DNA from 3 places in the Enterobacter pseudoroggenkampii genome. Region 3 is predicted to be linked to each of the others. Evidence: predicted binding sites of a transcription regulator. Region 3 holds the regulator's gene; each other region holds the start of a gene.
The links. The regulator Fur, encoded in region 3, represses iron uptake genes when iron is present. The targets are predictions, from matches to a motif close to ATAATAATGAGAACNACTATCAA.
Positions count from the first base shown of each region.

Region 1: zupT (zinc transporter ZupT) is a predicted target of Fur. The motif match lies at 4,049-4,071, and genes of this name have one in related genera.
Region 2: feoA (ferrous iron transporter A) is a predicted target of Fur. The motif match lies at 2,994-3,016, and genes of this name have one in related genera.

Region 1 is NZ_JAPMLV010000005.1:190,702-198,471, reverse strand. Features, by position in the region: gene glnE (bifunctional [glutamate--ammonia ligase]-adenylyl-L-tyrosine phosphorylase/[glutamate--ammonia-ligase] adenylyltransferase) at 1-352, shown strand, start outside; gene hldE (bifunctional D-glycero-beta-D-manno-heptose-7-phosphate kinase/D-glycero-beta-D-manno-heptose 1-phosphate adenylyltransferase HldE) at 393-1,823, shown strand; gene ubiK (ubiquinone biosynthesis accessory factor UbiK) at 1,904-2,200, opposite strand; FMN riboswitch at 2,320-2,470, shown strand; gene ribB (3,4-dihydroxy-2-butanone-4-phosphate synthase) at 2,577-3,230, shown strand; gene zupT (zinc transporter ZupT) at 3,263-4,036, opposite strand; gene ygiD (4,5-DOPA-extradiol-dioxygenase) at 4,233-5,024, shown strand; gene OTG14_RS19245 (glutathionylspermidine synthase family protein) at 5,115-6,275, opposite strand; gene OTG14_RS19240 (DUF1190 family protein) at 6,278-6,946, opposite strand; gene tolC (outer membrane channel protein TolC) at 7,137-7,770, opposite strand, start outside.
Region 2 is NZ_JAPMLV010000007.1:95,651-103,420, reverse strand. Features, by position in the region: gene greB (transcription elongation factor GreB) at 1-355, shown strand, start outside; gene OTG14_RS20975 (Tex family protein) at 442-2,772, shown strand; gene feoA (ferrous iron transporter A) at 3,057-3,284, shown strand; gene feoB (Fe(2+) transporter permease subunit FeoB) at 3,315-5,633, shown strand; gene feoC ([Fe-S]-dependent transcriptional repressor FeoC) at 5,646-5,882, shown strand; gene OTG14_RS20955 (YdgH/BhsA/McbA-like domain containing protein) at 5,916-6,185, opposite strand; gene bioH (pimeloyl-ACP methyl ester esterase BioH) at 6,297-7,070, opposite strand; gene gntX (DNA utilization protein GntX) at 7,107-7,770, shown strand, end outside.
Region 3 is NZ_JAPMLV010000001.1:407,615-415,384, reverse strand. Features, by position in the region: gene pgm (phosphoglucomutase (alpha-D-glucose-1,6-bisphosphate-dependent)) at 1-113, opposite strand, end outside; gene seqA (replication initiation negative regulator SeqA) at 138-686, opposite strand; gene ybfF (esterase) at 870-1,643, shown strand; gene ybfE (LexA regulated protein) at 1,772-2,059, shown strand; gene fldA (flavodoxin FldA) at 2,215-2,745, shown strand; gene fur (ferric iron uptake transcriptional regulator) at 3,036-3,482, shown strand; gene chiQ (ChiQ/YbfN family lipoprotein) at 3,579-3,908, opposite strand; gene chiP (chitoporin ChiP) at 3,956-5,353, opposite strand; gene glnS (glutamine--tRNA ligase) at 5,800-7,467, opposite strand; gene nagE (N-acetylglucosamine-specific PTS transporter subunit IIBC) at 7,637-7,770, opposite strand, start outside.

The sequences.
Region 1 (7,770 bases), on a different contig from region 3:
CAATAAACACCGCGATCGTTTTGATATCAAAGCCGACGAGGGCGGGATCACCGATATTGAGTTCATTACCCAGTATCTGGTGCTGCTCCACGCCCACGACAAGCCGAAGCTGACCCGCTGGTCTGATAACGTGCGCATTCTGGAACTGCTGGCGCAAAACGACATCATGGACGAACAGGAGGCGCAGGCCTTAACCCGCGCCTACACGACGCTGCGCGACGAGCTTCATCACCTGGCGCTGCAGGAGGAACCGGGGCACGTGGCGCTGGACTGTTTCACTGCTGAACGCGCTCAGGTAACGGCCAGCTGGCAGAAGTGGCTGGTGGAACCGTGCGTAACAAATCAAGTGTGATATTATCGCGCGCAAATTGTGAATCTTTCTGGAGTCAGGAATGAAAGTAACACTGCCAGAGTTTGAACGTGCTGGAGTAATGGTTGTTGGGGATGTGATGCTGGATCGCTACTGGTATGGGCCGACCAGCCGCATCTCTCCGGAAGCACCGGTACCGGTGGTAAAGGTCGACACCATTGAAGAGCGTCCCGGCGGCGCGGCAAACGTGGCGATGAACATTGCCTCTCTGGGCGCGCACTCGCGTCTGGTTGGCCTGACCGGTATCGACGATGCGGCGCGCGCGCTGAGCAAGTCGCTGGCGGACGTGAACGTGAAGTGCGACTTCGTTTCGGTTCCGACCCACCCAACCATCACCAAGCTGCGCGTGCTGTCTCGCAACCAGCAGCTGATCCGCCTCGACTTTGAAGAAGGGTTCGAAGGCGTTGATCCCGAGCCGCTGCACGAGCGCATTAACCAGGCGCTGGGCAATATCGGCGCGCTGGTGCTGTCCGACTACGCGAAAGGCGCGCTGGCGAGCGTGCAGACGATGATCCAGCTGGCGCGTAAAGCCAGCGTGCCGGTGCTGATCGACCCGAAAGGCACCGACTTTGAGCGCTATCGCGGCGCGACGCTGCTGACGCCAAACCTCTCCGAGTTTGAGGCGGTGGCGGGCAAGTGCAAAACTGAGGAAGAACTGGTTGAGCGCGGCATGAAGATCATTGCTGACTTTGAGCTATCCGCGCTGCTGGTGACCCGCTCCGAGCAGGGGATGACGCTGTTGCAGCCGGGCAAGGCACCGCTGCATATGCCAACCCAGGCGCAGGAAGTGTACGATGTGACCGGTGCCGGTGATACGGTGATCGGCGTGCTGGCGGCGACGCTGGCCGCAGGAAACTCTCTGGAAGAGGCGTGCTACTTCGCTAACGCCGCGGCGGGTGTGGTCGTTGGTAAGCTCGGTACCTCAACCGTTTCCCCAATCGAGCTGGAAAACGCGGTGCGCGGCCGTGCGGACACCGGTTTTGGCGTTATGACCGAAGACGAGCTTAAAGTGGCCGTCGCCGCCGCGCGCAAGCGCGGTGAGAAAGTGGTGATGACCAACGGCGTGTTTGACATCCTGCACGCGGGCCACGTCTCCTATCTGGCGAATGCGCGCAAGCTGGGCGATCGCCTGATTGTGGCGGTCAACAGCGATGCGTCGACGAAACGCCTGAAGGGTGAAACGCGTCCGGTGAACCCGCTTGAGCAGCGGATGATCGTGCTCGGCGCGCTGGAAGCCGTGGACTGGGTGGTGTCGTTTGAAGAAGACACACCGCAGCGCCTGATTGCCGGTATTCTGCCGGATCTGCTGGTAAAAGGCGGGGATTACAAGCCGGAGCAAATCGCGGGCAGCGAAGAGGTCTGGGCCAACGGCGGCGAGGTGATGGTGCTCAACTTTGAGGACGGGTGTTCCACCACCAACATCATCAGGAAGATCCAGAAAGACAGTCAGTAAAAAAAACGGGCCAGCTGGCCCGTTTATTTTTTCACCCTCTCCCTGTGGGAGAGGGCTGGGGTGAGGGCATCAGGCCGCACTTACTCCTGGTTATCCACCGGCGGAATAGCCGGTGCCGGTTTCACTTCTTCCGGCGCATTGCGGTTTTCCAGCTCGGTCAGACGCTGTTCCAGCAGCGCCAGCTTCTCGCGGGTGCGCAGCAGAACCTGGGTCTGCACGTCAAACTCTTCGCGGCTGACTAGATCAAGGCGAACCAACTGCGCCTGCAGCGTCTGGCGGATTTTCTTCTCAACGTCATCACCAAATTCACGAATGCCTTTCGGCATGGATTCATGAACCTGACGCGCAATTTGCTCAATTTTCTTCGGGTTAATCATTGTCGTTTCCCTTGATGGAAAGGTGTTAGTGTCCATTGTAGCGCGTCATGCCCGGGGTAAACAAAATTGTTTGATGCTTATGCATTGCCCAGGATAATCAATAGCGTTATAGTTATCTCGCTTATTCTCAGGGCGGGGCGAAATTCCCCACCGGCGGTAAATCAGCGTGACGCTGAAAGCCCGCGAGCGCTTTGGGTGAAAACTCAAAGGTCAGCAGATCCGGTGTAATTCCGGAGCCGACGGTTAGAGTCCGGATGGGAGAGAGTAACGATCCAGTCGGGCATGGGCCCGCTCACGTTATCTTTTTGCCGCTTATACGGCGCTCCTAAGACTGCCCTGATTCTGGTAACCATAATGTTAATGAGGTTTTTTTACCATGAATCAGACGCTACTTTCCTCTTTTGGCACTTCAACTCAACGTGTTGAACATGCACTGGATGCACTGCGCGAAGGCCGCGGTGTGATGGTGCTTGACGATGAAAACCGTGAAAACGAAGGCGACATGATTTTCGCCGCCGAAAACATGACCGTTGAACAGATGGCGCTGACCATCCGTCACGGCAGCGGCATCGTATGCCTGTGTATTACCGAAGATCGTCGTAAGCAGCTCGAGCTGCCGATGATGGTCGAAAACAACACCAGCGCCTTTGGTACCGGTTTTACCGTGACTATTGAAGCGGCGCATGGCGTGACCACCGGTGTGTCTGCGGCTGACCGCCTGACCACCGTACGTGCCGCGATTGCTGACGGTGCGAAGCCATCCGATCTGCATCGTCCAGGCCACGTCTTCCCACTGCGCGCGCAGGCGGGCGGCGTCCTGACCCGCGGCGGTCACACCGAAGCGACCATCGACCTGGTGACGCTGGCGGGCTTCAAACCTGCGGGTGTGCTGTGTGAACTGACCAACGATGACGGCACTATGGCGCGCGCGCCGGAGTGCATCACCTTTGCGCGTCTGCACAACATGCCGGTGGTAACGATTGAAGATCTGGTGGAGTATCGCCAGGCGCACGAGCGCAAAGCCAGCTGATAATAAAAACGCCGGGATATCCCGGCGTTTTTTTACCCGATTCCTGCGGTCTGCAGCAGAACCAGGCTTAATCCCATCACCGACATTCCGCACAGCACGCCATAGCTGGGGTTGTTGTTAGGATCTATCTCCTTCGCCAGCGGCATCAGTTCATCCACCGAAAGTGCAACCATGATCCCGGCTACCGCTGCCATAATCGCCGCCATCACTACCGGAGAGACCAGGCTACCAAGGATCAGCCAGGCCAGCACGCCGCCAAGGATTTCGGCCATCCCGGAAATACCTGCCCAGAACACTGCGGTGCGTTTCGAGCCCGTGGCGGCATAGACCGGTCCGGCGACGGCCAGTCCTTCAGGAATATTGTGTAAGGCCACCGCCAGTGCGATGCCAAAGCCCATTTCCAGATTGCTGCTGGCCGTCACGTAGGTGGCGACCCCTTCCGGGAAATTATGCAGGCTGATGCCCAGCGTCAGCAGAACCGCCGTTCGCTTAATATTCCGCGGCATGGGCGTTACGTTTTTCTGCATTAAATCCTGCGGATGCGCGTGCGGCAGCATCCGGTCGAGGGCAAAGTACCCCAGCAGGCCAAAAACAAACATGCCGTAACCCAGCAGCGGAGACATGCCTTCTGTGCCCAGCGCGGCAGGCAGCATCTCCATCAGGGAGATGAGCAGCATGATCCCGGCAGCAAAGCCCAGCGAGAAGGCCAGTACGCGGTTAGAGGGCTTTTGACCAAGTACGCCGAGGATCGCACCGATAAAGGTCGCAGCGCCCGCGAGTATGGTCAGGATCAAGGGGACTGACATGCATAACTCCTTGTGATAATGATTCTCATTAATATAAATGATTCATTTCTGGCAAAGCGAGGGGCGAACCCCGGCTTTACACATTCCTTACATTCAAATTTCCTGATGATGATCTTCACGCTTATCTGCGTTCATCTTTGCCGGATTGCGCGTAATGTAGCACCATTAAATTGACACCTTCTGTAAGGATATCACCATGACTTCTTCCCGTATGCCAGCCCTGTTTTTAGGTCACGGCAGCCCTATGAACGTTCTGGAAGACAACGTCTATACCCGCGTATGGCGTAGCCTGGGCGAGACGTTGCCGCGTCCAAAAGCGATTGTGGTGGTATCCGCGCACTGGTTCACCCGTGGAACGGGCGTGACTGCCATGGAAGCGCCAAAAACCATTCATGATTTTGGCGGCTTCCCGCAGGCGCTGTATGACACGCATTATCCAGCCCCCGGCTCGCCTGAGCTGGCACAAAGGCTGGTGGATCTGCTGGCGCCTGTTCCTGTAACGCTGGATAAAGAAGCCTGGGGTTTTGACCATGGCTCCTGGGGCGTGCTGATTAAAATGTATCCTGATGCGGATATCCCGATGGTGCAGCTGAGCATCGACAGCACCAAACCGGCCGCCTGGCATCTGGAGATGGGCCGCAAGCTGGCAACGCTTCGTGATGAAGGCATCATGCTGGTGGCAAGCGGCAACGTGGTGCACAACCTGCGCACGGCGCGCTGGCACGGTGAGAATACGCCTTACCCGTGGGCGACCGCTTTTAACGACTACGTTAAAGCAAACCTGACGTGGCAGGGGCCGGCTGAGGAGCATCCGCTGGTGAACTATCTGGATCATGAGGGCGGTTCGCTTTCTAACCCGACGCCGGAACACTTCCTGCCGCTGCTGTACGTGCTTGGCGCGTGGGATGGTCAGGAGCCGGTTACGATCCCGGTTGACGGTATTGAGATGGGGAGTCTGAGTATGCTGTCGGTGCAGGTGGGGAAATAAAAGCAAAACGGCAACTTCAGGTTGCCGTTTTTAGTGTGTGCACCCTCTCCCTGTGGGAGAGGGCTGGGGTGAGGGCATCAGGCCGCAGTCTTACTCCACAAAAATATGCGGATAGAACCGCGACAGATCCTGCGTGATCAGCGCGCGATCTTCGCGAATGCCAATTCCGGCTGGCAGATCGTTGATGAGCCAGCTGCCAATCAGCGTATAGCTGTCGCCAAATTTCGGCAGTGGATAGAACTCCTGGACGATCATCCCTTCTTCGCCGTACGGCCCTTCAACCGCTTCCAGCGTCTTACCGTTTTCGATAATCGACACGTTCGCGCCTTCGCGGGAGAAGATCGGCTTAACGACGTATTTCTCCATCTGCGGGTAATCATCTTCCGCAAAATACGCCGGCAGCAGGTTCGGGTGATTCGGGAACATCTCCCAGAGCATCGGCAGCAGGGCTTTGTTAGAGATAATGCTCTTCCAGGCCGGTTCCAGCCAGCGCACGCCAGCATCTTCCAGCTTGGTGGAGAACATCTCGCGGAGCATGTACTCCCACGGGTAGAGCTTGAACAGGTTGCTGATCACCTGATCCTGCGTATCCGTAAACTGACCTTTTTCACCCAGTCCGATATCCTCGATATAGAGGAACTCGGTCGCCACTTCCGCTTCGGCAGCGCAGTCCTGCAGATACTGAACCGTGCCACGGTCTTCTTCCGTGTCGCGGCAGCAGGCGAGATGCAGCAGGTTGAAGCCAAACTGCTCGCGTAGCTCGGCGAAGCGCTCGATCAGCTTCTCCTGCAGGCTGTTGAACTGGTCGCTGCCTTCCGGCAGGTTTCCGGCATTGGCCTGGTCTTCCAGCCAGATCCACTGGAAGAACGCCGCTTCGTACAGGGAAGTTGGGGTATCGGCGTTGTTTTCCAGAAGCTTCGGTTCACCTTTGCCGTCCCACGCCAGATCCAGGCGAGAGTAAAGCGAAGGCTGATTTGTTTTCCACGACTGGCGGACAAAGCTCCAGGTGTGCTTCGGAATGCGGAACTTTGCCATCAGCTCGTCGCTGTCGATGACCTTTTCCACGACCTTCAGGCACATCTGATGCAGCTCTGCCGTCACCTCTTCCAGCTTCTCAACCTGGGCCAGCGTGAGCTTGTAGTAAGCGTCTTCACACCAGTACGGCTCGCCGTACATGGTGTGGAAGTTAAAACCGTACTCGGTGGCTTTTTCGCGCCAGTCCGGGCGCTCGGTGATACTGACTCGTTCCATGATCAGCCGCCCATTGAGCGAGTAGAGGAGGTGCCTGTCGCGCTGCGCTGCATGCTGGTCTGCTTCGCCACCGATTCACCAAACCCGCCGCGGGTAATGGTGCTGGTCGTCGCAGGTTTCGGCGCCATTGCCGTTTTCGGTACCGTCACGGTGCGGCCAGGCGTCGCTGCGCCGTAGCCTTTACCGCTGGCATCGGTATATTGGCCGTAAGCCGGACTGGCCGGGTTTTTCGAGCTAAACAGCGGCTGCTGCTGGTAGCCTGCACCGCCGCCCATCAGACGACCCATCATGTAGCCTGCCATCAGCGGCATCCAGAAGCTGCCGCTGGACTGCGCCTGCGCCTGATTTTCAGGTGCGGTGCCGGCCTGGACCGGTGTCTGCTGGCACTGACCTTCACCGAATTCCGCCACGCAGTCTTCGCGTGAGGCATATTTCGGCGCGGTACGTTCTGCTTCTTTCAGCGCACTCGTATAAGCCGTTTTACACTCGGCGGCTTTGCCGGTTGCGGCAGAGCAGTCGTCTGCGTTTTGATACAGCGAAACCGTTTCGTCATTTTTCTCACAGCCTGCCAGCATAAAGACAGCCGTAACCGCCAGCGCGACAGGGGTGAGGTGACGCGCGTTCCAGCTCTTGCGGAACGAAGCGTGATTGATAGATTTTGTCCGTTTCATCTTTGTCTTCCAGGACCCAGTGGTAATAACGCTCAGGATAGAGGATGAGTGGTTGAAAATGAAGCGAAGAGGGGCGGAATCAGGGGGATCTTTACGTTGGCTTACGTTCGGATGTGATTCAGATGCTCCCTCTCCCTGTGGGAGAGGGGCGGGGTGAGGGCATCAGGCCGCAGCAGGCCTGATGACACTCTTAATTACGGAACGGATTATTGCCCTTGCTGGCAGGCGCTGTGGTACGCGCGGCAGCGGGCTGTGCAGCAGGGGTGTTGCTGTTAGCGTTGAAGTTATCAACCGCGGCAACCTGGTCAGGATTCTCAGGTGCAACGCTCTCCGGAGAGGTGGAGACCGGTTTGCCCAGCGCGCTGTTCAGCATCTGCAGGTCTTGCTCGTTCAGCGTACCCAGAGCCTGCTTAATGTTCAGCTGGTTAATCAGGTACTGATAACGCGCGCTGGAGAGCTGCTGCTTCGCGTTGTACAGCGTGGTGGTCGCGTCGAGCACGTCAACGATAGTACGTGTACCGACCGAGTAACCCGCTTCCATCGCGTCCAGGGAGCTCTGTGCAGACACAACGGCCTGTTTATAGGCGTTGATGCTGCTGATCGAGGCGTTCACGTTGTTGAAGGAGGAACGCACGGTCTGCACCACGTTACGGTGGGCGCTTTCCAGCTGCTCGCTCGCGCCAACAAAGTTGTACTGCGCCTGTTTCACCTGGGAGTTGACCTGACCGCCCTGGTACAGCGGCAGAGAGAAGCTCAGGCCCACCTTGTTCTGGCCCATATTGCTGTCATTATAACCCTGCGAATTGGCACCATTCGTTTTAGAG
Region 2 (7,770 bases), on a different contig from region 3:
CGATCGCAGCGAAAACGCTGACTACCAGTACAACAAAAAGCGGCTGCGCGAAATTGACCGCCGGGTTCGCTATCTGACGAAGTGCCTCGAGAATCTCAAAATTGTCGATTACTCCCCGCAGCAGGAGGGCAAAGTGTTCTTCGGCGCGTGGGTGGAGATTGAAAACGACGACGGTGACACCCTGCGCTTTCGCATTGTCGGCTACGATGAAATTTTTGGTCGTAAGGATTACATCTCCATCGACTCGCCGATGGCTCGCGCGCTGTTGAAAAAGGAAGTGGGCGATCTGGCCGTCGTGCAGACCCCAGCCGGCGAAGCCAGCTGGTACGTCAATGAGATCGTCTACGTAAAATAGTCCGAGAGCGCCCTCCCCGGCTGGCATTTTGCCGTGTCAGCCCGTATAACTATCCCCTGATTTTTGACCCACAAGATGATAAAGCCATGATGAAAGATTCGCTCTGCCGCATTATTGCGGGTGATATTCAGGCCAGAGCCGAACAGGTAGAAGCTGCCGTTCGCCTGCTTGATGAAGGGAACACCGTGCCATTTATTGCGCGCTATCGTAAGGAAGTCACCGGCGGTCTGGATGACACGCAGCTGCGTAACCTGGAAACCCGTCTCGGTTATCTGCGCGAACTGGAAGAACGTCGTCAGGCGATCCTCAAGTCCATCGGCGAACAGGGCAAGCTGACCAGCGAACTGGAAAGCGCCATCAATGGCACCCTGAGCAAAACCGAACTCGAAGACCTCTATCTGCCGTACAAGCCGAAGCGCCGCACGCGCGGACAGATTGCGATTGAAGCGGGTCTTGAGCCGCTGGCCGACCTGCTGTGGAACGAACCGTCCCACGATCCGGATACCGAAGCGGCGAAATTCATCGACGCCGACAAAGGCGTAGCGGATACCAAGGCCGCCCTCGACGGCGCGCGCTATATTCTGATGGAGCGCTTCGCCGAAGACGCCGCCCTGCTCGCCAAAGTGCGTGATTACCTGTGGAAGAATGCCCACATCGTCTCTACCGTCGTCGCGGGTAAAGAGGAAGAAGGCGCGAAATTCCGCGACTACTTCGATCACCACGAACCGATCTCTACCGCCCCTTCCCACCGCGCGCTGGCGATGTTCCGCGGCCGCAACGAAGGCGTGCTGCAGCTCTCCCTGAACGCCGACCCGCAGTTTGACGAGCCGCCGAAAGAGAGCCACTGCGAGCAGATTATCATCGACCATCTTGGCCTGCGCCTGAACAACGCCCCGGCGGACAGTTGGCGCAAAGGCGTGGTGAGCTGGACCTGGCGCATCAAGGTGCTGATGCACCTCGAAACCGAGCTGATGGGCACCGTGCGCGAGCGTGCCGAAGATGAAGCGATTAACGTCTTCGCCCGTAACCTGCACGACCTGCTGATGGCCGCCCCTGCTGGCCTGCGCGCCACCATGGGTCTCGATCCGGGTCTGCGCACCGGTGTAAAAGTCGCTGTGGTTGACGGCACCGGCAAGCTGGTGGCTACCGATACCATTTATCCGCACACTGGCCAGGCAGCGAAAGCGGCCGTGGTAGTGGCGGCGCTGTGCGAAAAATACAACGTAGAGCTGGTTGCCATCGGCAACGGTACGGCCTCACGTGAGACCGAGCGTTTCTACCTCGACGTGCAGAAGCAGTTCCCGAAAGTGACGGCGCAGAAAGTGATCGTCAGCGAAGCGGGGGCATCCGTCTATTCCGCATCCGAGCTGGCGGCACAGGAGTTCCCGGACCTGGACGTTTCCCTGCGCGGTGCGGTCTCTATCGCTCGCCGCCTGCAGGATCCGCTGGCGGAGCTGGTGAAGATCGACCCGAAATCCATCGGCGTGGGCCAGTATCAGCACGACGTGAGCCAGACGCAGCTGGCGCGCAAGCTGGATGCTGTCGTGGAAGACTGCGTTAACGCCGTCGGCGTTGACCTGAACACCGCCTCCGTTCCGCTGCTGACCCGCGTGGCGGGCTTAACCCGCATGATGGCGCAGAACATCGTCGCCTGGCGTGACGAGAACGGCCAGTTCCAGAACCGTCAGCAGCTGCTGAAGGTGAGCCGTCTGGGGCCAAAAGCCTTTGAGCAGTGCGCGGGCTTCCTCCGCATCAACCACGGCGATAACCCGCTCGATGCCTCCACCGTTCACCCGGAAGCGTACCCTGTGGTGGAGCGTATTCTGGCCGCCACCCAGCAGGCGCTGAAAGATCTCATGGGCGACAGCAGCGCTCTGCGCAATCTGAAAGCCGTTGATTTCACCGATGACAAATTTGGTGTCCCAACCGTTACCGACATTATCAAAGAGCTGGAAAAGCCGGGCCGCGATCCGCGTCCTGAGTTCAAAACGGCGACCTTTGCTGACGGCGTGGAAACCATGAACGACCTGCTGCCCGGCATGGTGCTGGAAGGCGCAGTGACCAACGTCACCAACTTTGGCGCGTTTGTGGATATCGGCGTGCATCAGGACGGTCTGGTCCATATCTCCTCCCTTGCCGACAAGTTCGTTGAAGACCCGCACACCGTGGTCAAAGCGGGCGACATCGTGAAGGTCAAAGTGCTGGAAGTGGACCTGCAGCGCAAGCGTATCGCCCTGACCATGCGTCTGGACGAGCAGCCGGGTGACACCAACGCGCGCCGTGGCGGAAACGGCGGTGGCCGCGAGCAGCAGCGTCCGGCCGCGAAAGCGGCAAAACCGCGCGGACGTGATGCCCAGCCTGCAGGCAACAGCGCGATGATGGATGCGCTGGCGGCAGCGATGGGTAAGAAACGCTAAACCCTCACCCTAACCCTCTCCCCACAGGGGAGAGGGAATAATAATATCGTGCCGTAATATATGAAACCGATTGCACATCCATATTTAAACCACTAATTATCACCCTGTTAACAAATACTCCCCTTTTCGTTTTCCAGGCATTTCAGCAAATATTGAGCAAGGTCAAAAAGGCCGTAAATTAATATCGCAAACAACATTCCGTCACAGTTTAAATATTGCTGATAAAAACTATTCTCATTATCATCCCATAGTAGATAATTTAACCTTTCGTGGAATCAGGCGTTATGCAATTCACTCCAGACAGTGCATGGAAGATTACCGGTTTTACCCGCGAAATTAGCCCGGCCTATCGGCAAAAGCTGCTGTCGCTGGGCATGCTGCCCGGCTCGTCCTTTCAGGTCGTACGCGTGGCGCCGCTAGGTGACCCGGTTCATATCGAAACCCGCCGCGTGAATCTGGTGCTGCGTAAGAAAGACCTCGCGTTAATAGAAGTCGAAGCCTTATCCCGATAACAAGCCAGCGGTTTCAGTGAGTCTAAAAAAATGAAAAAGTTAACTATTGGCTTAATTGGCAATCCTAATTCCGGCAAGACTACGCTTTTTAACCAGCTGACTGGAGCCCGCCAGCGCGTGGGCAACTGGGCGGGCGTGACGGTTGAGCGTAAAGAGGGCCAGTTCACGACAACGGACAACCAGGTAACGCTGGTCGACCTTCCCGGCACCTACTCCTTAACCACCATTTCGTCGCAAACCTCGCTCGATGAGCAGATTGCCTGCCACTATATTCTTGGCGGTGACGCGGACCTGCTGATCAACGTGGTCGACGCCTCCAATCTCGAGCGTAACCTTTATCTGACGCTGCAGCTGCTGGAGCTGGGGATCCCCTGCATCGTGGCGCTCAACATGCTCGACATTGCGGAGAAACAAAAGCTGCGCATCGACGTCGATGCCCTCTCCGCGCGCCTGGGTTGCCCGGTGGTTCCGCTGGTCTCGACGCGCGCGCGCGGTATTGACGCGCTGAAGCTGGCCATCGACCGTCACGCGGGTAATCGCGACATTGAGCTGGTGCATTACGCGCAGCCTCTCCTGCGCGAAGCCAATTTGCTGGCGCAGAAGATGGACAACAGCATGCCTGCGAAACAGCGCCTGTGGCTTGGACTGCAGATGCTGGAAGGGGATATCTACAGCCGCGCTTACGCCGGGCATGCGGCCGATAAGCTGGACGTGACGGTGGCCCGGCTTAGCGACGAGCTGGACGACCCGGCGCTGCACATTGCCGACGCCCGTTACCAGGCCATCGCCTCGATTTGCGACGTTGTCAGTAACGCGCTGACGGCGGAACCTAGCCGCTTTACGGCGGCGGTGGATAAGGTTGTGCTTAACCGCTTCCTAGGTTTGCCGATCTTCCTGCTGGTGATGTACGTGATGTTCCTGCTTGCCATTAACATCGGTGGCGCACTGCAGCCGATTTTTGACGCCGGTTCCGTCGCGGTCTTCGTCCACGGGATCCAGTGGGTGGGTTACACCCTGCACTTCCCGGAATGGCTCACCATCTTCCTCGCGCAGGGGATCGGCGGCGGTATCAACACCGTTCTGCCGCTGGTGCCGCAGATCGGCATGATGTATCTGTTCCTCTCGTTCCTGGAAGATTCCGGCTACATGGCGCGCGCCGCGTTCGTGATGGATCGTCTGATGCAGGCGCTGGGCCTGCCGGGTAAATCCTTCGTCCCGCTGATTGTCGGCTTCGGCTGTAACGTGCCGTCGGTGATGGGCGCACGCACCCTGGATGCGCCGCGTGAACGTCTGATGACCATCATGATGGCGCCGTTTATGTCCTGCGGTGCCCGGCTGGCGATCTTTGCGGTCTTTGCGGCAGCCTTCTTTGGCCAGCAGGGCGCGCTGGCGGTCTTCTCGCTGTATGTGCTGGGCATCGTGATGGCGATCCTCACCGGTCTGATGCTGAAGCACACCATCATGCGCGGTGAAGCGTCACCGTTTGTGATGGAGCTGCCGGTGTACCACGTGCCGCATCTGAAAAGCCTGGCGATCCAGACCTGGCAGCGCCTGAAAGGCTTTGTGCTGCGCGCCGGTAAGGTAATTGTCATTGTCAGCATTTTCCTGAGCGCGCTGAACAGCTTCACCCTCAGCGGGCAGGCGGCAGATAACATCAACGACTCTGCCCTCGCTTCCGTCAGCCGCGTCATCACGCCGGTCTTCAAACCGATTGGCGTGCATGAGGATAACTGGCAGGCAACCGTCGGGCTGTTCACCGGTGCGATGGCGAAAGAGGTGGTTGTCGGCACCCTGAACACGCTTTACACCGCTGAGAACATTCAGGAACAGGAATTTAATCCAGCAGAGTTTCATCTCGGTCATGAGCTGCTGGGTGCCGTAGAGGAAACCTGGCAGAGCCTGAAGGACACCTTCAGCCTGAGCGTGCTGGCGAACCCGATTGAGGCCAGCAAAGGCGACGGCGAAATGGCGACGGGTGCCATGGGCGTGATGGGCGAGAAATTTGGCAGCGCGTCCGCGGCCTACAGCTACCTTATCTTCGTTCTGCTCTACATTCCGTGCATCTCGGTGATGGGGGCGATTGCCCGCGAGTCCAGCCGCGGCTGGATGGGCTTCTCCATCCTGTGGGGGTTAAATATTGCGTACTCGCTGTCGACGCTCTTTTATCAAACCGTTAACTTCAGTCAGCATCCGCGCTACAGCCTGGTCTGCATTCTCGCGGTTGTGCTGTTTAACGTGGTAGTGCTCGGTCTGCTGCGGCGGGCACGCAGCCGCGTCGATATCGACCTGCTGGCAAACCGTAAAACCGCCGCGACCTGCTGCAGCAGCCCGGCGGGCGACTGCCACTAAGGAGTACACCACATGGCATCGTTGATTCAGGTTCGTGACCTGCTGGCGCTACAGGGGCGGATGGAGGCGAAACAGTTGAGCCTCAGCCTGCATACGCCGCAGCCGATGATCGATGCCATGCTGGAAAGACTGGAAGCCATGGGGAAAGCCGTGCGGATTCAGGAAGACGCGGACGGCTGTCTCTCCGGCAGTTGTAAAAGCTGTCCGGAAGGAAAGGCCTGCCTCAGGGAGTGGTGGGCACTGCGCTAGTAAAGCCAGGCATCGCTGCCCGGCTTTATCGTATTACTTGTAGACGTCCGCCGTTGCGCGTACGTTCTTCGTGTCTTTGTTTGCACTGGTTACCACGTAGTACGTCCCACCCAGTTCATCCGCTTTCTTCGACAGCTCTCTGCGAGCATCCATCGGCGCGGTAGTATCAGACGTAGAGATCTCACCAACTTTGGTCAGATTCATGCCGGCAACTTTATCTTTTTCCAGCTCTTTTGCCGCAAAGACGCCAAATGAAAGTGACCCAATAACCAGAGAAGTGACAATACCTGTAACAAGTTTCATAACCTGACTCTCCATAGGATTGTTGTTTTGATTATCGTAAGCAGAACAACCGCAACGACATCTGGAGTATGGTTGCGGTGTGTAACTTTTTCCAGGCTGGATAGAAAATAATCAGTCGAAACGTTGACTTAACGCAATGAGCGCTGAACAAAACTCCGCCGGATGAGAGATGAACGGGGCATGTGCAGCTTTGGCAACGATCTGCGATTCGCTGTTTGGCCACAGTTCATCCAGCAGCGGAGCCACTTTGCGCGGCACAATTCCGTCAAGGTAACCATAAATACGCAGGTGCGGCAGCGTCAGGGCGGCCAGCGGCGCGCGCAGATCAACGGTTTTCAGGAGCTCAAGACCGCCGTTTAGCACCTCAACCTCCGGCATCGGCAGCGACAGCACGGTTTGCTTCAGCGTGCGGGCATCCTTACGGGCGGTTTCAGTTCCCATCGTCTGCAGGGCGAGGAAGCGCTCTACGGTCCGCTGGAAATCTTCGCTCAGCTGCTGCTGGAATCCCGCCAGTACCTCGGGTTTTATCCCCGGCCACGCGTCCTGCGCGCTAAAACAGGGCGACGACGCCACCGTCACCAGCGCTTGTACGCGGTCTGGTCGCGACAGCGCAACCTGGCTCGCCACCAGCCCGCCCAGGCTCCAGCCCAGCCAGACAGCGTTTTGCGGCGCGGCGTCCAGAACCTGCTGCGCCATCTCATCAAGCGACAACGCGCCATATCCGCGGCTGCGGCCAAAGCCGGGTAAATCCACCAGATGCAGTGTGAAATGCGAGGCGAGTTCCTCACGTATGCAATGCCATATCTCCGCATTCAGGCCCCATCCGTGCAGCAGCACAAGATGGCAATTTCCTGTCCCTACAGTCTGCCACCACAGCGTCTTCATCAGTTACTGTTCTCTTTTTTCACATGGAGGTTGCACATGCTAACAGTACCTGGGTTGTGCTGGCTATGCCGAATGCCGCTGGCGCTCAGCGGGTGGGGCGTCTGCTCCGTCTGTACGCGTTCGCTGGAATGGCGTATCGGGATCTGTCCACAATGTGGTTTACCGGCCACAAATTCCTCTTTGCCCTGCGGCCGCTGCCTGAAGAAATCCCCGCCGTGGAGCGCGCTGGTGGCCGTGGATGATTATGTTCCACCGCTGAGCAGGCTGATTCACGCGCTGAAGTTTTCCGGGCAGAGCTCGCTTGCACCGCCCCTTGCCCGCCTGCTATTGCTGGCGGTTTTGCAGGCACGGCGTCATCGCGCACTGCCGAAAATTGACAGGGTGGTGAATGTCCCCTTATACCGACATCGGCACTGGCGGCGCGGCTATAACCAGAGTGACCTGATCTGCCGTCCCCTCGCACGGTGGCTCGGCTGTCGGTATGATGCCAGCGCGCTGACGCGTGTTCATGCCACCGCCATCCAGCATCAGCTCAGCGCGCGGCTTCGCAAAAGAAATCTCAAAAATGCCTTTCGCCTTGAATTACCGGTCGACGGTCTCCATATCGCGATTGTGGATGATGTCGTCACCACGGGCAGTACCGTTGCTGAACTTTCCCGACTGCTTTTGCGAAGCGGCGCCGCGTCGGTTCAGGTATGGT
Region 3 (7,770 bases):
TGTTCTGCGTTGCCCACGACCGGCTTCAGCACGTAATACTGCGCGGTCAGCTGAGCGACGTTAATCAAATCGCTTTGTTGTGCAGGTTGGCCTGCACGGCTGTGATTTGCCATTACCGGGTCCTTCTGATGCAAGGGTTAAATTGTACCGCAAACCTTTTCAATCAATTCCGCCGGGAACTGCATGGACTGCATGATGTGTTCAATCATGCTGCACTTGCGGTCCGTATTGGTATTGGTGATCACCCAGTACGGGGTGCCAGGAACATGTTTGGGTTTGGTTTGATTGCCATTTTGCAGCAGCGTCTGCTCGTCGCCCGCGAAATAGACGCGAGTACGACCGTGCAGCGACTCGGTCGCTTCAGCAAACGCTTTGTTATCCAGTGAATAAAGTGTAGACAGCACCAGCATAAAGCGGTTAACCGCCTTTTTCTGTTCCGCATATTCATCGGAGAGCAGCAGCTCGCGCATCGCGCGCACTTTATCTTTTGCCGGCGTCACGGCAGGTTTTGCTTGTGCAACAACGCTCGGCTGAGACACGACATCTTTGGTGACTGGGGTAGCAGGCTGTGAAGCGGCGGAAATTTTAAGCATGCGCCGTAAAATGTCGGACGCGCTCTCCCCGATATGCCGCGTCTGGCTGGCAATATACTGATAGAGTTCGTCATCAACTTCGATTGTTTTCATCTTAATCCAGTGCGATATCTTATCTGAATACAAGTCATTGGGATTATAAGGTCAAATCCCAACAGCGGATAGCGTCAAACCAGGTTGGCGGCAAAAGTCAGATTAAACTGGAACCTTGCAGCCGGGCGGCAGAATGGTCAACATGATACCCTAACCTGACATACGTAAAAAAAGAACTTTGCCATGAAATTGAATACCCGAGCGCAAACTGCACAATCGCCGAACAATAATTCTCCCATCGTACTGGTTCACGGGCTTTTTGGCAGCCTGGATAACCTGGGCGTGCTGGCACGCGATCTGGTTACCGACCACGATATTTTACAGGTCGATATGCGCAATCACGGTCTTTCCGGGCGTTCCGACGAGATGACCTACGCGGCGATGGCGCAGGATCTGCTGGATACGCTGGACGCACATAGCCTGCAGAAGGTAACGCTGATCGGGCATTCAATGGGTGGTAAAGCGGTGATGGCCCTGACGGCACTGGCCCCGGACCGTATTAGCGGCCTGGTGGTAATTGACGTCGCGCCCGTGGATTATGACGTCCGTCGTCACGACGAGATTTTTGCCGCCATTAATGCGGTCACAGAAGCGGGTGTCGCGACACGCCAACAGGCGGCTGCCGTCATGCGTGAGCATCTTGATGAAGAAGGCGTCGTGCAGTTCCTGCTGAAGTCGTTTGTTGACGGGCAATGGCGTTTTAACGTGCCGGTGCTCTGGGACCAGTACAACAACATCGTGGGCTGGAAAACCGTCCCCGCCTGGCCGCACCCTACCCTCTTTATTCGCGGCGGAAACTCACCTTACGTAACCGACGCGTACCGCGACACGCTGCTGGCCCAGTTCCCGCAGGCTCGCGCCCACGTTATTGCCGGTGCCGGGCACTGGGTGCATGCGGAAAAACCTGACGCCGTGCTGCGCGCCATTCGCCGCTATCTTGCTGATACTGCAAATTGATTAAAAAGAGAGCGACTGGAAGGCTGCAGGCGTCCAGTCGTTGGCGTGCCGTTTTTGGTGATGTATGATGGCGCGCTTATCGCCCGGGCATTAGCAGGGCGGCGTGTTTCCCCCGAAGTCTCAGAATCATGGCCAAAGAACAAACGGACCGTACGACACTAGATCTGTTCGCGAATGAGCGTCGCCCGGGACGACCCAAGACGAATCCGCTTTCGCGCGATGAACAGCTGCGTATCAATAAACGCAACCAGCTTAAACGCGATAAAAATCGTGGGCTTAAGCGTGTCGAACTGAAGCTTAACGCCGACGCCGTCGATGCGCTGAACGAGCTGGCCGACGCGCGAAATATCAGCCGCAGTGAACTCATTGAAGAGATGTTGATCGCTCAGCTTGAAACGTTACGCGGCCAGGCATAAGTCTGAAAATCCCCTTTATCGCCCTTTTCATGTAGCACAGAGTGCAGTCCTGCGCGATAGCTGTTTCCGCAGGGTTGCCAGTTCTGCTATTATTGCCCTTATCCGTGGCCGAATTGCGCCACCATACTATTAAGTTTCAAGAGGTTATTTTACTCATGGCAATCATCGGCATTTTCTTTGGCAGTGATACCGGCAATACCGAAAATATCGCAAAAAACATTCAAAAACAGCTCGGTAAAGACGTTGCTGATGTGCATGACATCGCCAAGAGCAGCAAAGAAGATCTGGAAGGCTATGACATTTTGCTGCTGGGTATCCCAACCTGGTACTACGGTGAAGCCCAGTGCGACTGGGATGATTTCTTCCCGACGCTGGAAGAAGTCGACTTCAACGGTAAGCTGGTCGCCCTGTTTGGCTGTGGCGATCAGGAAGACTACGCCGAATACTTCTGTGACGCGCTGGGCACCATCCGCGACATCATTGAGCCGAATGGCGCGGTTATTGTAGGCCACTGGCCGACCGCCGGTTACCACTTCGAAGCGTCTAAAGGCCTGGCCGATGACGATCACTTCGTGGGTCTGGCCATCGACGAAGACCGTCAGCCAGAACTGACCGCCGAGCGTGTTGAGAAGTGGGTGAAGCAGATCCGTGAAGAACTGCACCTGGACGATATTCTGAACGCCTGATTATTTCGCGGCGCAACTGCGGTTGCGCCCATGCCCCAGGTCAAACCGATTAAATTAATCGCTACAATCTTTTAACTTTTTCGCCCAGACCTGTACAATGTCTCCCTGATAAAATGTGGTTTTCCATTGAGCAAGTTTGTTGGTGATACCCCATTTTTATAAGCATATTTTGCCTGAGACTTGCAGTTTTCATTTAGCCATGGCAGTTCTATAATGAGACGCATTATCCCAGGTGCATTTTCTGTCACTTCCTACAGAAGTGAATCGTTTAGCAACAGGACAGATTCCGCATGACTGACAACAATACCGCATTAAAGAAGGCTGGCCTGAAAGTTACGCTTCCTCGGTTAAAAATCCTTGAAGTGCTTCAGGGTCCAGACAATCACCATGTCAGTGCGGAAGACCTTTATAAACGTCTTATCGACATGGGTGAAGAGATTGGGCTGGCTACCGTCTATCGCGTGCTGAACCAGTTTGATGACGCGGGCATTGTTACCCGTCATAATTTCGAAGGCGGTAAATCTGTTTTCGAACTGACCCAGCAGCAGCACCACGATCACCTGATCTGCCTCGATTGCGGCAAGGTCATTGAATTCAGCGATGATTCCATCGAATCACGCCAGCGTGAAATCGCCGCGCGTCATGGCATCCGCCTGACCAACCACAGCCTGTACCTTTACGGTCATTGTGCTGAAGGCGATTGCCGCGAAGACGACCACGCGCACGACGCGAAATAAACAAGTGTTCATACTCTGAGCCAGCCGTAAGGTTGGCTTTTTTTTGCCTAAAAAAATGCCCGGTGGCGCAGCGCCACCGGGCATGATAACAGCGAGTTACTTACTGTTATTGCTTCGAATTTCTTTCCAAATCTGGTCGCAACGCTTCGCCACTTCCTGATCGTTACCGGTTTTACGCGCCTGGATACAGGCCTGGTAATCCATTACGCGGACATTTTCCTGCGTCGCGAACTGCTCATGCGCTTTCTCTTTCTTCAGCACGTTTAGCACGCTCTGACAGGCTTCAATTTTTTCCGGCGAACCTTCCGCAGTATTAATGCAGGCGCTATATGCCTCCTTCAGGCGGGAGTCCTCTTTTGGTGCCTGAGTCTGCGCACACGCCACCAGCCCTGATGCCAGCAACGCGACGACTACGATTTTTTTCATCATATACAGTCTCCATACCGGCGGGACTCAGCCCGCCAGTGCGTTTATCAGAAGATGGTGAATGGGGCGATAACCATGAATTTCACGTCACGTTCATCCTGGAAGATGTTGCCGTAACCGCCCGCATAGCTCGGGATATCGGAGTGGTTGTCATACTGGGTGAAGTGCAGTTTGAACATCGTGCCTTTCGCGCGGCCATCCTGCAGGGTATAGATTGCATCCAGGCTGTAGGAAGACTCTTTCAGGCGATAGTTGGGATCGTAGTATGCGTCCGGTGTTGCCATATCGGCAGGTTTTGCGTCCCAGGCGTAAGCGTAAGAAGCGCCCACCGCCCAGCCAGGCAGGTTCCAGTTTTTCAGGTCGTACATTGCACCGAAGAAGACCGCTTTCTCGCCGTCGGCGTTGAAGTCTGAGCGGTTATCCCACCAGATATCAAGACGGCCGTTGGAGGAGGCGTAGGTCGGAGTCATACGCTGCAGGAAGTAGCCCTGCTGCCCTTCCGCCTTCACCCATGTGCCTTCCAGACGCAAATCAACCTGACCAACCTTGTAGCCGAAGGTGAGTGCCTGCAGCCACGCGGTGCCGTCATAAATGTCATTGACCCCACCGTTACTGACTTTATCGCGCGTACCGTAGAACTGGTAGCTGGTACTCAGCGGGCTACCCGCGACATCAAACTTATAGCTGGCCTTGGCAAAGTACTGATCGATATAGCCTTGTGCCTGACCAAATGCCGCTTCAAGCACCAGATCGTTTTTGAAGTCGTATTTCGCGCCCAGCGAGTGCAGGTAATCGACTTTGGTTTTTTTATCGTTCTGGTAGAACTTGTCCATCTCGATGTGCCAAGGCGCTTTGTACTCGTTGGTCCACATATAGGAGAAGCTCAACGCACCCGCATCACCGTAGTCAAAGTTAGCCCCCGCTTCCGCACCCTGATAGGTACCCGGCATAAAGCTCCAGTGTGGCGCTAACAGAGTCTGGCCAGTTGGCTGAATATAACCGCCGCGCGCCCATACCGGACCGTATTTAAATTTCGCCGCGGCTTTGTAAAGGCTTATACCGCTCTTATCCCCGGACCAGTCTTCATCATAGGCTTTGTTGCTGGAGGAGAAGGCGATTTCGTTCGGGTGGCCGCTGTCGCCGTTTTCCGCCATTTCAATCGCGGTAAACGCAGCAATATCCAGACCGAACATATCCGCGGCATAGCCTGACTGGAAGTCCAGGTTGGCGTTCCAGGTGGAGTGAGAAAGGTTGGTTTTGTATTTATCTTCAGTGACGTCTTTACGGTCACGCTCACGCTGCCAGTAATAAATACCGCCCGTGAGGGTAGAATCTTCGATGAAACCCGCTGCTTTTGCCTCTGGCGCAATCACAAGTCCCGACATTGCTGTCACACCGGCAATAGCCAGCGCCAGCGCACTACGTTTGCCACTGAACGTACGCATAGATTATTCCTCTTTGACGAATTAAAACGCCTGAAACGGCGTAAATAAAAAAGACCAAATGGTCAGGGGTAGTTTTAAATACCCTCGAATTAACTACCGTCTTTAGGTTATTTTTCGCGACGCGAATTATCAATGCTTTTTAGCGGACAAAAGTCAGGATTATGACGAAGTGCACATAATTGGTAGTGCTTTGTAACATTTACGGGAAGGCGAGGAATGATGGGGAATTATCAGGTATTTCAGTGGGTAGACGTGGTATCTCTTTCCTTTTATGTAACATTTTTGATTTTCGCAATGGCACAAACTTTTTTTTAAAAAATAAGTAGCACCTCATTGACCTGATATTTTCATGACACCTCTTTAGGCCCTGGCTTAATACCCTGATCGTTATATAAAAAAACGCCGCACAGTGCGGCGTTTGTCTCTCATTGACCAGAGCAGCAATATTATTCGCCGATCTTCGTCCAGGTATCACGCAGACCTACAGTACGGTTAAATACTGGTTTTTCCGCGGTGCTGTAACGACTGTCCAGGCAGAAGTAACCTTCACGTTCGAACTGGAACGCTTTGCCCGCTTCAGCGGCTTTCAGAGAAGGTTCCGCATAACCCTGCTTGATCACCAGCGATTCCGGGTTGATGGTCGCCAGGAAGTCTTCCGCCGCACCCGGGTTAGGCACGCTGAACAGACGATCGTACAGACGAATTTCTACCGGCAGCGCGTGGGATGCGCTCACCCAGTGGATAACGCCCTTCACTTTACGGCCGTCAGCAGGATCTTTGCTCAGCGTTTCAGCGTCATAAGAACAGAAGATGGTGGTGATATTCCCTTCCGCATCTTTTTCAACGCGCTCGGCTTTGATGACGTAAGCATTACGCAGACGCACTTCTTTACCCAGCACCAGACGCTTGTACTGCTTGTTGGCTTCTTCGCGGAAGTCAGCGCGGTCAATCCAGATCTCGCCGCTGAACGGCACGTCACGGCTTCCCATTTCCGGTTTGTTCGGATGGTTAGGCATGGAGACCAGCTCGCTTTCACCCTGCGGATAGTTTTCGATGACCAGTTTCACCGGGTCGATAACCGCCATCGCGCGCGGGGCGTTTTCGTTGAGATCTTCACGAATGCAGGATTCCAGGGAAGCCATCTCAATGGTGTTATCCTGCTTGGTCACGCCGATACGCTTGCAGAATTCACGGATTGACGCCGCGGTGTAACCACGACGGCGCAGACCGGAGATGGTCGGCATACGCGGGTCATCCCAGCCCTCAACGTGCTTGTCGGTCACCAGCAGGTTCAGCTTACGCTTGGACATCACGGTGTATTCCAGATTCAGACGAGAGAACTCGTACTGGCGCGGGTGCACAGGAATGGTGATGTTATCCAGCACCCAGTCGTACAGACGACGGTTATCCTGGAACTCCAGCGTACACAGCGAGTGAGTGATGCCTTCCAGCGCATCGCTGATGCAGTGGGTAAAGTCGTACATCGGGTAGATGCACCACTTGTTACCGGTCTGGTGGTGTTCTGCGAACTTGATGCGGTACAGCACCGGATCGCGCATCACGATGAACGGAGACGCCATGTCGATTTTGGCACGCAGGCACGCTTTGCCTTCTTCGAAGCCGCCGGCACGCATTTTTTCAAACAGCGCCAGGTTCTCTTCCACGCTGCGATCGCGGAACGGGCTGTTTTTGCCCGGCGCGGTCAGCGTACCGCGGTATTCGCGGATTTCGTCAGCAGACAGCTCGTCGACATACGCCAGACCTTTGTTGATAAGCTCTACCGCATAGGCGTACAGCTGATCGAAATAGTCAGAGGAGTAGCAGATGTCGCCAGACCAGTTGAAGCCCAGCCACTGCACGTCGTTCTTAATGGACTCAACGTATTCGATGTCTTCTTTTACTGGGTTGGTGTCATCGAAACGCAGGTTGCACTGGCCCTGGTAGTCCTGGGCAATGCCAAAGTTCAGGCAGATAGATTTTGCATGCCCGATGTGCAGGTAGCCGTTCGGCTCCGGCGGGAAACGGGTATGGATTGTGGTGTGCTTACCACTGGCCAGATCTTCATCGATGATCTGACGAATAAAGTTACTCGGGCGGGCTTCTGCCTCACTCATCGTGGATTCCTCAAAGCGTAAACAACGTATAACGGCGTATGATCTTATAAGCCGGACGTAGTGACAACCCTTAAAACGTCTCTGAAGAAAATAATGGGGGCATTTGCTGCAAAAAAAAGCGGCGGAGGATATCCCCCGCCGCTTAAGGCATGACTCTACTCAGGAGCGATTACTTGCCTTTAATCTCATATAGCGGTGTTTGACCCGCAACAACCTGACCTTTCGCCTGGATGACCAGACCGCTGAAGTCGTCAATGTTGCTGCAAACCACCGGGCTTATCATGGAGCGCGCGTTGGCGTTCA